2 regions of the Pseudomonas pichavaramensis genome follow, and region 2 is predicted to be linked to the other one. Evidence: predicted binding sites of a transcription regulator. Region 2 holds the regulator's gene; the other holds the start of a gene.
The links. The regulator FliA, encoded in region 2, starts transcription of late flagellar genes. The targets are predictions, from matches to a motif close to CTAAAGTTTNNNNNNNNNNNGCCGNTAA.
Positions count from the first base shown of each region.

Region 1 (7,283 bases), on a different contig from region 2:
CGATCCCCGTCGAACTGCGTGCGCCCATCGGCAACCGGGTGTTCGGCTGCGATGACTGCCAGATCGTCTGCCCCTGGAACCGCTTCGCCCGCCCCACCGAGCAGGGCGATTTTCAACCGCGTCACGGCCTCGACAACAGCAGCCTGGCCGAGCTGTTCCTGTGGACGGAAGAAGAGTTTCTCGGACGCACCGAGGGCTCGCCGCTGCGCCGCGCCGGCTACGAACGCTGGCTGCGCAACCTCGCGGTCGGTCTGGGCAATGCGCCGTCGACCATCCCCGTACTGGAGGCGCTCAGCGCGCGCCGCGAGCATCCATCGGCGCTGGTGCGCGAGCACGTAGAGTGGGCGCTACAGCAACACGGCGCCCTGTAGCCCGGGTGCTATCTGGGAGCCGATAGCAGCGCCCCGAATGGCATCCGGGCCTCGGTGCGCACGGTGCACCCTACAGTGTGCGTCGGCTCAGTACCGGTCGGCTTACCGCTGCCCTTATACCTTGAGGAAGTGCTCGCGGTAGTGGCGCAGCTCGGCGACGGATTCGCGAATGTCGTCCAGCGCCTGGTGCGTAGCAGTTTTCTGGAAGCTGTCCTTGACCTCCGGCGCCCACATGCCGGCGAGGATCTTCAACGTCGACACGTCCAGATAGCGGTAGTGGAAGTAGGCTTCCAGTGCCGGCATGTATTTATAGAGGAAACGCCGGTCCTGACCGATGCTGTTACCGCAGATCGGCGACTTGCCCTTCGGCACCCATTGCTCCAGAAAGGCGATGGTCTGCGCCTCGGCCGCTGCGGTGTCGATCCGACTGTCGCGCACCCGCTGGGTCAGGCCACTCTCACCATGGGTACGGGTATTCCACTCGTCCATGCCGGCCAGGGCCTCGTCACTCTGGTGAATCGCGATAACCGGACCTTCGGCCAACACGTTGAGGTCGCTATCGGTGACGATGGTGGCCATCTCGATGATCACATCGTGCTCCGGCTCCAGGCCGGTCATTTCCAGATCAATCCAGATCAGGTTATTGGGGTTCTGCATGGCGTAGGGCTCCTTGGCTCAGGCGCCAAGTTTAGCGGAATCTGCACCCTGCATCTGCCAGAGAAGAAGACAGGTCTGCCGGCCCTCATTGACGTCGAGCAAGCGATCAGCCGGCGCGCCGGGAATCTCGAAAGTATTGCTGACCAGCCAGCTACCGGCACGCATCTGCACTTGCGCCTTGGCCCAGAGCCGCGGCATGGGCGCGGGCGAGAGAAAGCAGTAGACGACATCGAAGTCCGCCAGATCGACCTGCCAGATACTCCGGTAACGAACGCTGCAGTTCTCTTGCAGCAGGCAGCGCAGCCAGGCAAAGACGAAGAGCAGCGGCGCCGTCTCGACACCGACGAACTGCCCGCGCGGGCAAGCTCTCGCCAGTTGCAACAATGTGCCCGCCGTCCCACAGCCAAGATCGACGAAATGCACAGGGAGCTCACGCTCACTCAGCAGGCGCTGCAGCTGCTGCTGCGCCTTGCGCCCCGTCAAATAGAGCGGCACCTGCTCACGCAAACTGTTCCAGTTGACCAGCAGCAAGAGCACGAACCCCAACAGAAACAGCCAGGCGGGCAGCTCTGCACGCTGCACCAGCAGCAGCGAGGGAAGAAACGCCAGGTTGATCCACCACCACCAGCGCGACAAGCCCAGGCGCCAGCCTATTGCAGCGGCCAACACACCTTGCAGCAAGGCCACAGAAAACAGCGACAGGCGCCAGGGCACCAGTGCCAGCAGATACACCGTCACCACCACCAATGACACGGCCAGCCCCTGCGCGAGCAACGCACGCAACACAGGCAGTTGCAGCGCCCTTCTTTTCCCGCCTGTCGTCATTCCCTGCTCCCACTTCAGGCAGCCGAATGACCGCCGAGCGCTCATGCTAAACTCGCCGCGATCAACACTCCACCACCCCGGATGCTCCATGGCCAAACGCCAACTCAACCGCCGCCAGAGCTGGCGTATCGAAAAGATTCAGGGCGAACGCGCCGCCCGTGCCGCCAAGCGTGAATCGCGAGCGATGGAAGCACTGGAAGGTGGCGACCTGGGCCCGGAGCAGACCGGCCTGGTGATCGCCCACTTCGGCGTTCAGGTGGAGGTCGAAGGTTTGCAGGGCGAACTGGCTGGCCAGGTGTTTCGCTGCCACCTGCGCGCCAATCTGCCAGCACTGGTCACCGGCGACCAGGTAGTCTGGCGCCCGGGCAACCAGGGCGACGGCGTGATCGTCGCGCAACTGCCACGAGACAGCGAACTGTGTCGCCCGGACATGCGCGGCCAGCTCAAGCCCGTGGCAGCCAACGTCGATCAGATCGTCATCGTCTTCGCCCCGTTACCCGAACCCCATGCCAATCTGATCGACCGCTACCTGGTGGCCGCCGAGCACGCCGGAATACGGCCGCTCCTGCTGCTGAACAAAGCAGACCTGATCGATGCGCAGAACCAGGTGGCGCTGGATGCACTGCTCAAGGTCTACCGCCAGCTGGAGTATCCACTGCTGGAGGTCTCGGCTCACCAGGGCGACGGTATGGAGCAATTGAACAAGCGCCTGGATGGCCACGTCAGCGTCTTCGTCGGCCAGTCCGGGGTGGGCAAGTCATCACTGGTCAACAGCCTGCTGCCAGGCATCGACACCCGCGTGGGCGCGCTATCGGAGCTGACTGGCAAGGGCACCCACACCACCACTACGGCGCGGCTATTCCATTTCCCCGGAGGCGGTCAGCTGATCGATTCCCCCGGCATTCGTGAATTCGGCCTGGGCCATGTCAGCCGGGATGATGTGGAGGCGGGCTTCATCGAGTTTCACGAACTGCTCGGGCGCTGCCGTTTTCGTGATTGCAAGCACGACCGCGAGCCGGGCTGTGCACTACTCCAGGCACTTGACGAGGGTCGCATCCAGCCACAGCGCATGGCCAGCTATCGACATATCCTCGCCAGCCTGCCCGAAGACGACTATTGACCGTTGAGCTGGTCGAGCGGACCGCTGCCGCTGTCGAAGATATTCAATCGCTCTCGCAACTGATCAGCCGGAAGGGCCTCGGCAGGTTGCCCCTGCGTGGCACCCGCAGGGGCCTGGTCCTGCGGTTCGGGCTCCGCGCCCTGCTCTCCCTCGATGTTGCGCTGGGCACGCTTGGTCAGGACGACGATATCGATGCGCCGGTTGACCGGGTTCAACGGGTCCTCGCGATCGAACAGTGCTGACGAGGCATAGCCAACCACCCGGGCCACCTGCTCGTCCGGGTAGCCACCGGCAACCAGCGCTCGCCGGGCGGCGTTGGCGCGGTTGGCGGACAGCTCCCAGTTACCGAAGTCACCACGCCCCACGAAAGGCTTGGCATCGGTATGGCCGCTGACACTGATCTTGTTGGGTACGGCGCGAATGGTATCGGCCATGGTCAGCAGGATGTCTTCGAAGTAAGGCTGCAGTTCGGCACTGCCAAGGGCAAACATCGGCCGATTCTCGGCATCCATGATCTGAATGCGCAAACCATCCTGGGTGATTTCGAACAGGATCTGATCCTTGAAGCGCTGTAGATCGGGATTCTCCTCGACCTTGTTCTGCAGTTCCTGCAGCAATAGCTCCAGACGCTCCTGCTCCATCTTGTCGGCCAGGGTCTCGATCTGGTCCGCGCTGACACCCGTCTCGTCCGGCTGGCTCTCCGGCGTTTCGGAGATATCGGGATTGAGTGTGCGCTCTGGCGCCGGCGTCGGCGTACCGCCCAGGTCGATGGCGTAGGGACTGGCGCTTTCGGTGAAACCGACAGGGTCCTGAAAGTAGCCGGAAATGGCTTTTTTCTGCTCAGGAGTGGCCGACGACATCAGCCACATCACCAGGAAGAAGGCCATCATGGCAGTGGCGAAGTCGGCGAAGGCGATCTTCCACGCGCCACCATGGTGGCCGCCAGCGGTCTTCTTGACCCGTTTGACGATGATGGGTTGGTTGTTTTCCATGCGTCAGCTATCCGGTTCAGTTACCGCGCATGGCCTGTTCGAGCTCACTGAAGCTCGGCCGGTGCGCAGGGAACAGCACCTTGCGGCCGAACTCGACAGCCAGGGTCGGCGGCATACCCGAAGCCGATGCGACCAGCGTCGCCTTGATCGCTTCGTAGAGGTTCAGCTCTTCCTTGGCGTCATGCTCGAGCGCACCGGACAACGGGCCGAAGAAACCGTAGGAGGCCAGGATGCCGAGGAACGTACCGACCAGCGCAGTACCGACTTTCTCACCGATCTGTGCGTTATCCGCCTCGGCGAGAATCGACATGGTGATCACGATACCCAGCACCGCAGCGACGATCCCCATGGCCGGCATGCCGTCAGCGACCTTGGCGACGGCATGCGCCGGGTGCTCCACCTCCTCCTTGAGGCTCGCAAGCTCCATGTCGAACAAACCTTCGAGCTCATGAGGCGCCATGTTGCCGGACGACATGATACGCAGGTAATCACAGATGAAAGCGGTCATGCGAGCATCTTTCAGCACCGCAGGATATTTACTGAAGATCGGGCTGGCATTCGGATCTTCGACATCCGCCTCGATCGCCATCATGCCCTCACGCCGGCTCTTGTTGAGAATCTCGTAGAGCAGCTTGAGCACTTCCAGGTAGTAGGTGTGAGTGAAGCGCGAGCCGAACATGCTCAGCGACTTCTTGAACACCGTCATGAACATGCTGCCGGGGTTGGCCTGCAGAAACGCCCCCAGCGCCGCACCACCGATAATCATGACCTCGAACGGGTGGACCAATGCCATCAGTTGTCCGCCCGAAAGCACGAACCCACCGAACACGCAGCCAAAAACGACGATGATGCCTATGATTTTTGCCATAAAGGAACGCTTGTAGAGCCAAGAGGATGGGTTGTTTAAAACAACCCTTCTAATTATCGGAACTTATGCGCCAGACTATAGCCAGTTAAGGTCAAAAGCCAGCTCGGCTCAACCCACATGTCGACGCCAAAGCCTCTGCCACGCACTCTGGACGCCTGGTCGCAACACCTGGCCAGATTGCCGTTACCCATCGAGCAGCAGCAACATCTGCGCTTGCGTCGCGTGCTGGGCGACAGCCGCCGTACCTGGCGTGAAATTGCCGAAGCCATAGAGTCGAGCCCCTCGTTCGCGCTGCAGGTTCTGCGCGAGGCCAACCAGTCGGGCAACAGCCTGAGCGAGCCGGCGGAGAGCGTCGAAACCGCCCTATCACGGCTCGGACTGACACGTTGCGAAGCCTTGCTCAACCAGGCCCCCGCCTTACCGGAAAGCGAAATCCCCCTGGCATTTCGCCAGATCCTGCTGATCAGCCAGCATGCGAGCCAACAAGCTCGTGGCCTGTTCGGCGCGCGCCTGGCCCGCCTGTGGAATGAGCTGCACGGCTGCAGCCTACTGTTTCTCGCTCCGCTGTGGCCGCTGCTATGCGCCCATCCACACCTGTTCGAGGCTTGGGAGCAGCGGGTACTGCTCAAGGGCGAACGCCCGCAAATGGTCGAAAAGGAGCTGCTGGGGGGTTCCCTTATCCAGCTGTGCGTGAAACTGGCCGAGCGCTGGCGTCTGCCTGAGTGGATAGTGCGCGGCTACCGCCTGCTCGAGCGTGACCGTCGCCAACTGGTCAAGGCACTGCACATCGCTCGCGACAATGAACATCCACTGCATCAGCAGCAACTGCTCGACGCGGACATCCCGCTGCGCCACTGGCTGACCCAGCCCAGCAACTGCGTATTGCTCGCCAACGGTCTGGCGGTCTCCGCCCATCACGCCTGGGACACTCCGCACACCTTGCGCTGGCAACTGTTGACCGGGCTCTACCTGCAGGTTCCCCTGAGCGAGCTGCAGCAGGAAGTCCATCAGCATGCCGTTAGCAGCGCCCGATTGATTCATGACAACGCTCTGTGGCATCCGGCGCAGGCGCTGATATGGCCCTGGGACGCCCACCGCCTGAAGCCGGCGGTTAACGTGACCCCACCACCAAAACGTGATGACCTTGCCGCCTGGCGCCAGCTATGCGCGCGCCTGCTCGCCGAGCCCAGCAGTTTCACCAATGTGCCGCAGCTGACTGCCTGCGCCCGGGACGCCCTGCAGGCCTGCGGCCTGAAGCGCGTGTTGCTGCTACTTGCCGACCGCCAGCACAGCCGCCTGCAAACCCAGCAACAGGCGGGACTCGACCCCAGCGCGGCATCACTCAGCCTCGACCCGGCACAAAGCCAGGTACTGCGGCGCCTGCTAAGCGAACCTGGCCAACTGCGCCTGACGCCGAGTAACGTCGCCAAATTCTCCGCGCTGCTGCCGGGCCATCTCAAGGCCCTGTTCCCCAGCGAGCACCTGCTGCTGCGCTCGCTGGCCAGCAACGGCCGCGTGGTCATGCTGGTGGTCGCCGACCAGGGCGGCCAGCCGCTCAATGACGTATGCCTGCAGGCTTTCGCCAAGACCATACAGTGCATCGAGCGTGCGCTGAGCAGCTTTGCCCGCCGCGGGCGCTGAAACACGTGGTTTCCGCTACAATCGACCTCTTTTCATATGAGGAGGCCGCGATGTCCGCCTTCGACAACCTGCCGCTGGTGCTCGAACCCGCCGAACTGGCCGAGCGCCTGGATGCTCCCGAACTGATCCTGCTCGATCTCAGCAGCGCGGCGCGTTATGCCACAGGCCATATCCCGCGTGCACGCTGGGTCGATGCCAAGCGCACGCAACTGGGCCAGCCACCTGCACCTGGTCTGCTGCCCGAGCGGGCGCAACTCGAAGCGCTGTTCGCCGATATCGGCCATCGTCCGGATGCCATCTACGTGGTCTACGACGACGAAGGCGGCCCCTGGGCCGGGCGCTTCATCTGGTTGCTCGACGTGATCGGCCACCAGCGCTATCACTTTCTCAACGGCGGGCTGCAAGCCTGGGTCGATGACGGGCTGCCTCTGGACCAGGAAACACCTGAAACCGTCCGCACTCAGGTATCACTGACGCTGAGCGACGCCCCCACCGCCTCTCGCGAATACCTGCAATCGCGCCTGGGCGCTGACGACCTGGCGATCTGGGACGTGCGCGGTGCGGATGAGTACCGTGGCGAGAAACTGAGTTCAGCACGCGGCGGGCACATTCCCGGCGCCACGCACTTCGAATGGACTGCCGGCATGGATCCGCAACGCGGCATGCGCATTCGCACGGATATCGCCACGGTTCTGCAGGAGCTGGGCATCACCCCGGACAAGGAAGTGATCACCCACTGCCAGACCCACCGCCGCTCCGGCTTTTCCTACGTTGTGGCCAAAGCCTTGGGCTATCCCCGGATCAAGGCT
Region 1 is NZ_JBJKFJ010000001.1:337,950-345,232, reverse strand. It holds gene queG (tRNA epoxyqueuosine(34) reductase QueG) at 1-371, shown strand, start outside; gene orn (oligoribonuclease) at 486-1,028, opposite strand; gene ACJRW5_RS01490 (class I SAM-dependent methyltransferase) at 1,047-1,853, opposite strand; gene rsgA (small ribosomal subunit biogenesis GTPase RsgA) at 1,942-2,973, shown strand; gene motB (flagellar motor protein MotB) at 2,967-3,965, opposite strand; gene motA (flagellar motor stator protein MotA) at 3,982-4,833, opposite strand; gene ACJRW5_RS01470 (HDOD domain-containing protein) at 4,951-6,474, shown strand; gene ACJRW5_RS01465 (rhodanese-like domain-containing protein) at 6,525-7,283, shown strand, end outside.
Region 1: the regulator FliA is predicted to act here: its motif matches at 4,887-4,914, upstream of motA (flagellar motor stator protein MotA).

Region 2 (7,414 bases):
AACAAGGTGTCTGGGATCGCCGAGCCGCGTCAGGCCTGGCGGATGATCCTGGCGCATCTGGCTCACGCCATCAGAACGCCCAAGGTAGAGCCGCTGGAAGAGGGCGGGGTAATCGCTCTGGTCGGCCCCGCCGGTATGGGCAAAACCACCACGCTGGCCAAGCTGGCTGCGCGCTACGTACTTAAGTACGGCGCGCAACAGGTCGCTCTGGTCAGTATGGATAGCTATCGTATTGGCGCGCAAGAGCAACTCAAGACGCTTGGGCGTATCCTTGGCGTATCGGTGACTCAGGTCGATCCAGGGCAGTCCCTGTTACAGGCTCTGACCCCCCTGGCCAAGAAGCGCGTGGTGCTGGTCGACACCGCCGGCCTGCCGGGCAACGATCCGGCTTTGCGTTTGCAGCTGGAAAGTCTGGCTTCGGCGCGGATCAAGGCAAAGAATTATCTGGTATTGGCGGCAACGAGTCAGAGCCAAGTGCTCAAGGCGGCCTACCATAGTTACAAGCGTTGCGGCCTTGCAGGCTGCATACTGACAAAGCTTGACGAGGCTGCCAGCCTGGGTGAGGTATTGGGTCTGGCTATAGGCCAGCAACTGCCGGTAGCCTATGTCACTGATGGACCGCGAATTCCGGATGACCTGCAGGTGCCGCGTAGTCACCAACTGGTCAGTCGTGCAGTAGGACTGCAGTCTGCGGAGCAGCCGAGTGAAGATGCCATGGCGCAGCTGTTCGCCGGGCTCTATCAGCAGCCGGCGCAGCGCGCCGGATAACGGACGGTATTGTTGCACCCTCCCGCGTCATGACGCAGAAGTGAACGGCCTCCACAGGTAATCGATCTGGGATGGCCAAGTCGAAGTTAGACAAGGTGTAGAAAGAACATGGGTATGCATCCCGTACAGGTGATCGCGGTGACCGGCGGCAAGGGTGGCGTCGGCAAGACCAATGTGTCGGTGAATCTGTCCATGGCCCTGGCTGACCTCGGCCGCCGAGTCATGCTGATGGACGCCGACCTAGGCCTGGCTAACGTCGATGTACTGTTGGGCCTTACGCCCAAGCGTACGCTGGCCGATGTGATTGCTGGCGAATGTGACCTGCGCGACGTATTGCTGCAGGGCCCGGGTGGTATTCGCATCGTGCCGGCAGCGTCTGGCACGCAGAGCATGGTCAGCCTCACGCCGATGCAGCACGCCGGGCTGATCCAGGCATTCAGCGATATCAGCGAGAATCTTGACGTGCTGGTGATCGATACCGCAGCCGGTATCGGTGATGCGGTGGTCAGCTTCGTTCGTGCTGCGCAGGAAGTTCTCGTGGTGGTGTGCGATGAACCGACCTCCATCACCGACGCCTATGCGCTGATCAAACTGCTCAATCGCGACCATGGCATCAGCCGTTTCCGTGTGCTGGCCAATATGGCCCACAGCCCGCAGGAAGGTCGCAATCTCTTTGCTAAGCTGACCAAGGTGACGGATCGTTTTCTTGACGTCGCCCTGCAGTATGTCGGTGCCGTGCCCTACGACGAGTGCGTGCGCAAGGCCGTACAGAAGCAGCGTGCCGTTTATGAAGCGTTCCCACGATCCAAGTGCGCTCTGGCGTTCAAGGCGATTGCCCAGAAGGTTGACACCTGGCCGCTGCCGGCCAACCCCCGTGGCCATCTGGAGTTTTTTGTCGAGCGTCTGGTGCAGCAACCGACGGCTGACAGCGCCGTATGACAGCAGCTTCTGGACTTCGTATGTACAACAAGGCGCAGGCGCAGGATTCCCAGCACCAGTTGATCGAGCGTTATGCCCCCTTGGTCAAGCGTATCGCCTACCACCTGCTGGCACGTTTGCCGGCCAGCGTGCAGGTCGATGATCTGATCCAGGCGGGCATGATCGGTTTGCTCGAAGCTTCACGTAAATACGACTCCAGCAAAGGAGCCAGCTTCGAAACCTTCGCCGGAATTCGTATCCGCGGGGCCATGCTCGATGAGGTGCGCAAGGGCGACTGGGCGCCGCGTTCGGTGCACCGCAACAGTCGCATGGTCAGCGATGCGATTCGTGTCGTGGAGGCCCGTACCGGGCGTGACGCTAAAGATCACGAGGTTGCGGCCGAACTCCAATTGAGTCTGGAGGATTACTACGGCATTCTTGGCGACACTTTGGGCAGCCGCCTGTTCAGCTTCGACGACCTTCTGCAGGACGGCGAGCACGGAGGGTTGCATGAAGACGCCGGGCACACCCATCTCGAACCTTCGCGGGACCTCGAAGACGAACGCTTCCAGGCGGCTTTGGCCGATGCCATCGCCGGCTTACCGGAGCGTGAACGTCTTGTGCTGGCGCTGTATTACGATGAAGAACTGAACTTGAAAGAAATCGGTGAAGTGCTGGGGGTTAGCGAGTCGCGCGTGAGTCAATTGCACAGTCAGTGCGCGGCACGCCTGCGCTCACGACTGAGCGAATGGCGCGCCGGCTGAAGGGCGGCTTACTCGCAGGCGCAAGCGGTTTCACGATTAAAGGACGTAGTTGCGAGCGCAATACGTTTGGGACTGTACGGAGGTCGACTTGGACAAGAACATGAAAATCCTCATCGTTGATGATTTTTCGACGATGCGACGGATCATCAAGAACCTCTTGCGGGATTTGGGTTTCACCAACACCGCAGAAGCCGATGACGGCACTTCGGCGCTGCCGATGTTGCAAAGTGGCAGCTTCGACTTTCTGGTGACCGACTGGAACATGCCCGGTATGACCGGCATCGACCTGCTGCGTGCCGTGCGCGCTGACGAGCGCCTCAAGCATCTGCCAGTGCTGATGGTGACTGCTGAAGCCAAGCGCGATCAGATCATCGAGGCGGCCCAGGCCGGCGTGAATGGCTACGTGGTCAAACCCTTCACCGCCCAGGTGCTGAAGGAAAAGATCGAGAAGATCTTCGAGCGGGTCAACGGCTGATGTCGGCCGCGAGGGTGCTATGGAACATGATGACTCCACGATGGGTGACCTCGAGTCGACCCTGAAGAACAACGCCCGCGATTTGGTCGATAGCCTCGAACAAGGCAATTTCGGCGCCGCGGTGCAACTGATCAACGAGCTCAACAAGGTCCGTGACCACGGGCTCTATCACGAGGTTGGCAAGCTGACCCGTGAACTGCACAACGCCATTGTCAATTTCCAGATCGATCCGCGCATGCCGCATGCGCAGGAGCTTTCGCAGATTGCCGATGCGACCGAACGCTTGAACTACGTCGTTACCCAGACCGAAAGGGCTGCCAACCGCACCATGGATCTGGTGGAGCAGAGCGCTCCGTTGGTCAATGACCTGAGCGATGAGGCGCAAAGCCTGGGGGCGGAATGGGGTCGCTTCATGCGTCGCGAGATTGGGGCTGACGGGTTTCGCGAACTGGCCAAGCGTGTCGAGCTGTTTCTGGCTCGCAGCGAGCGTGACGGCGCCAAGTTGTCCAATCACCTCAACGATATTCTGCTGGCGCAGGACTACCAGGACCTTACCGGGCAGGTGATCAAGCGTGTCACCCAGTTGGTGACCGAGGTCGAGAGCAATCTGGTGAAACTGATGCTCATGGCCAGTCAGGTCGATCGTTTTGCCGGTATTCAGCATGACCATGAAGTGCTGCGTGCCGAACAGGAAAAATCAAAAGAGCCATCGCGGGGTGAAGGTCCGCAGATTCATGCCGATAAGCGTGATGACGTTGCCTCCAGTCAGGACGATGTCGACGACCTGCTGTCCAGTCTAGGGTTCTAAGGAGCACACACATATGAGCTTCGGCGCCGATGAAGAGATCCTCCAGGACTTCCTGGTAGAGGCCGGCGAGATTCTCGAACAGTTGTCCGAACAATTAGTCGAGCTGGAAAGCCGACCGGACGACATGAACCTGCTCAACGCCATCTTTCGCGGTTTCCATACCGTCAAGGGCGGAGCGGGCTTCCTCCAGCTCAATGAGCTGGTGGAGTGCTGCCATATCGCCGAAAACGTGTTCGACATCCTGCGCAAGGGTGAGCGTCGCGTCGACTCGGAACTGATGGATGTGGTGCTCGAGGCTCTTGATGCAGTCAATGGCATGTTCGGTGAGGTGCGTGAGCGCCGCGAACCTACGCCTGCTTCCCCTGAGTTGCTGGCCGCACTGGCGCGCCTGGCTGAGCCTGCTGGGGCAGAGGCCGCTCCGGCTGCTGCGCCTGCGCAGCAGGCCGAGCCTGAGCCAGAGCCCGTGGTCGCGCCAACGCTCTCGGGTGACATCACTGATGATGAATTCGAGCAATTGCTCGACGCACTGGGTGATGCGCCGGCCGCAGAAGTGGCGACCTCCAGTGACGACATCACCGATGACGAGTTCGAGTCCCTGCTCGATCAGCTGCATGGCAAAGGTCAATTCAGCGGCACGGTCGAGGTGTCGGCGAGCCCGGCGAGTGTTGCTGCGCCCGCTGCAGCACCTGCCAGTGACGACATCACCGATGACGAGTTCGAAGCGCTGCTCGATCAGTTGCACGGCAAGGGCCAATTTTCCGGCGCCGCAGAGGCACCGGCAGCAGTCGCCGCACCCGCTGCAGCACCTGCCAGTGACGATATCACCGACGATGAGTTCGAATCGCTGCTCGACCAGTTGCATGGCAAGGGCAAGTTCGTACCGCCGAGCGAGCCGGCACCGTCTGCTGCGCCTGCTCCGGCAGTAAAACCAGCCGCCCCCGCTGCTGCAGCCAAAGCCTCAGCACCTGCGGCTCCCGCCAAAGCTGAGCCCGTTGCGGGCCGGGCCGCTGCCGCGCCGGCACCTGCTGCTGACAAGGCACCGGCGGCGAGCGAAGCGGAGACCACCGTACGGGTCGATACCGCACGCCTCGACGAGATCATGAACATGGTCGGCGAGCTGGTGCTGGTGCGTAACCGTCTGGTGCGCCTGGGCCTCAATAGCGGCGATGAGGCGATGTCCAAGGCGGTCTCGAACCTCGACGTGGTCACGGCGGATCTGCAGACTTCGGTGATGAAGACCCGCATGCAGCCGATCAAGAAGGTTTTCGGCCGCTTCCCACGCCTGGTGCGCGATCTGGCGCGTAACCTGAAGAAGGAAATCAACCTCGAGCTGGTCGGGGAAGAAACTGACCTCGACAAGAACCTGGTCGAGGCCCTGGCCGATCCGCTGGTGCACTTGGTGCGCAACGCCGTCGACCATGGCGTGGAAACCCCTGACGAGCGCGAGAAGGCCGGCAAGGCCCGTGCAGGCCGCGTGGTGCTTTCTGCCGAGCAGGAGGGTGATCACATCCTGCTGTCGATCACCGACGACGGCAAGGGCATGGATGCCGACGTGCTGCGTGCCAAGGCCGTGGAAAAAGGTCTGCTGGACAAGGACGCGGCGGATCGCCTGAACGAGTTCGAATGCTACAACCTGATCTTCGCGCCGGGCTTCTCGACCAAGACCGAGATTTCCGACGTGTCTGGCCGTGGCGTGGGCATGGACGTGGTCAAAACCAAGATCACTCAGCTCAATGGCACGGTCAACGTGTTCTCACAGAAGGGCCAGGGCTCGAAGATCATCATCAAGGTGCCACTGACCCTGGCGATCATGCCGACGCTGATGGTCATGCTGGAGAATCAGGCCTTCGCCTTCCCGCTGGTCAACGTCAACGAGATCTTCCACCTCGATCTGTCGCGTACCAACGTGGTTGACGGTCAGGAAGTGGTGATCGTGCGCGACAAGGCCTTGCCGCTGTTCTACCTCAAACGCTGGCTGGTGCCGCAGGCCTTCCAGGAAGAGCAGCGCGAGGGCCACGTGGTGATTCTGACCGTGGGCAGTCAACGCATCGGCTTTGTCGTCGATCAATTGGTCGGGCAGGAAGAAGTGGTAATCAAGCCTCTGGGCAAGATGCTGCAGGGTACGCCCGGCATGTCTGGCGCCACGATCACGGGCGATGGTCGTATCGCATTGATTCTCGACGTTCCGAGCATGCTCAAACGCTACGCTCGACGTTTCTGATGGTTGCGGCGCAGGTATGGCCTGCGCCGTCTAGGAGTGTGTATGGCTGTTAAGGTTCTGGTGGTGGATGACTCCGGTTTCTTCCGCCGGCGCGTCTCGGAAATTCTGTCTGCTGATCCCAGTATTCAGGTCGTGGGTACGGCCACCAATGGACGTGAAGCCATCGATCAGGCGCTGGCGCTCAAGCCAGACGTGATCACCATGGATTACGAGATGCCGATGATGGATGGCATCACTGCAGTGCGAAACATCATGCAGCGTTGTCCGACGCCGGTGTTGATGTTTTCCTCGCTGACCCATGAGGGCGCGCGCGTCACGCTCGATGCCCTGGATGCAGGGGCGGTGGACTTCCTGCCGAAAAATTTCGAAGACATCTCGCGTAATCCGGACAAGGTCAAGCAGATGCTGTGCGAGAAGGTGCACAGCATCGCGCGTAGCAACCGTCGTTTCAGTTCGGCCGCAGTGGCTCCGGCGCCAACGGCGGCGAATTCGACGACAGCGCCGGTTAGCCGCCCGGTCACCCCGGCGCGGCCCTCAACTCCCGCGCCTTCTACGCGTAGCGCCAGCTCTGCTGCAGTATCGTCGTCACCGAAACGCAAGGCTTACAAACTGGTTGCTATCGGCACCTCGACCGGTGGGCCCGTTGCCTTGCAGCGTGTCCTGACGCAGCTGCCTGGCAACTTTCCGGCACCGCTGGTGCTGATTCAGCATATGCCGGCTGCCTTCACCAAGGCCTTTGCCGAGCGCTTGGACAAGCTGTGCCGGATTCAGGTCAAGGAAGCCGAGGATGGCGACGTGCTGCGCCCTGGTCTGGCATTGCTGGCTCCTGGCGGCAAACAGATGATGGTCGACTCCCGTGGCGTGGTGAAGATCCTTCCAGGTGACGAGCGTCTGAACTACAAACCCTGTGTCGATATCACCTTCGGTTCGGCTGCCAAATCTTACGGTGACAAGGTGCTGGCCGTGGTATTGACCGGCATGGGCGCGGATGGCCGTGAAGGTGCGCGCCTGCTCAAGCAGGGCGGCAGCCAGGTCTGGGCGCAGGACGAAGCCAGCTGCGTGATCTATGGCATGCCGATGGCGGTGGTGAAAGCCAATCTGGCCGACGCGGTGTATGGCCTGGACGATATCGGTCGGCACCTGACCGAGGCCTGCCAGTGACGAACGCTAACTCGGATGCATGCCCATGGATGTCCTGAGCCTTATCGGCGTCATTCTGGCGTTCGTGGCGATACTCGGCGGTAATTACCTCGAGGGTGGCAATGCTGGCGCGCTGCTCAACGGTCCGGCGGCGCTGATCGTCATCGGCGGCACCTTGGGCGCTGCGTTCCTGCAGACCCCGGTCACCACCTTCAAGCGGGCCGTGAGCGTAGTGCGCTGGATATTCTTTCCGCCACGCATCGACCTGGTGGGCGGGATCAACCGAGTCGTTGGTTGGAGCATGGTCGCGCGCAAGGAGG
Region 2 is NZ_JBJKFJ010000002.1:221,374-228,787, reverse strand. It holds gene flhF (flagellar biosynthesis GTPase FlhF) at 1-768, shown strand, start outside; gene fleN (flagellar synthesis regulator FleN) at 877-1,707, shown strand; gene fliA (RNA polymerase sigma factor FliA) at 1,704-2,450, shown strand; gene ACJRW5_RS04600 (chemotaxis response regulator CheY) at 2,551-2,925, shown strand; gene ACJRW5_RS04595 (protein phosphatase CheZ) at 2,945-3,733, shown strand; gene ACJRW5_RS04590 (chemotaxis protein CheA) at 3,747-5,954, shown strand; gene ACJRW5_RS04585 (protein-glutamate methylesterase/protein-glutamine glutaminase) at 5,997-7,115, shown strand; gene ACJRW5_RS04580 (flagellar motor protein) at 7,141-7,414, shown strand, end outside.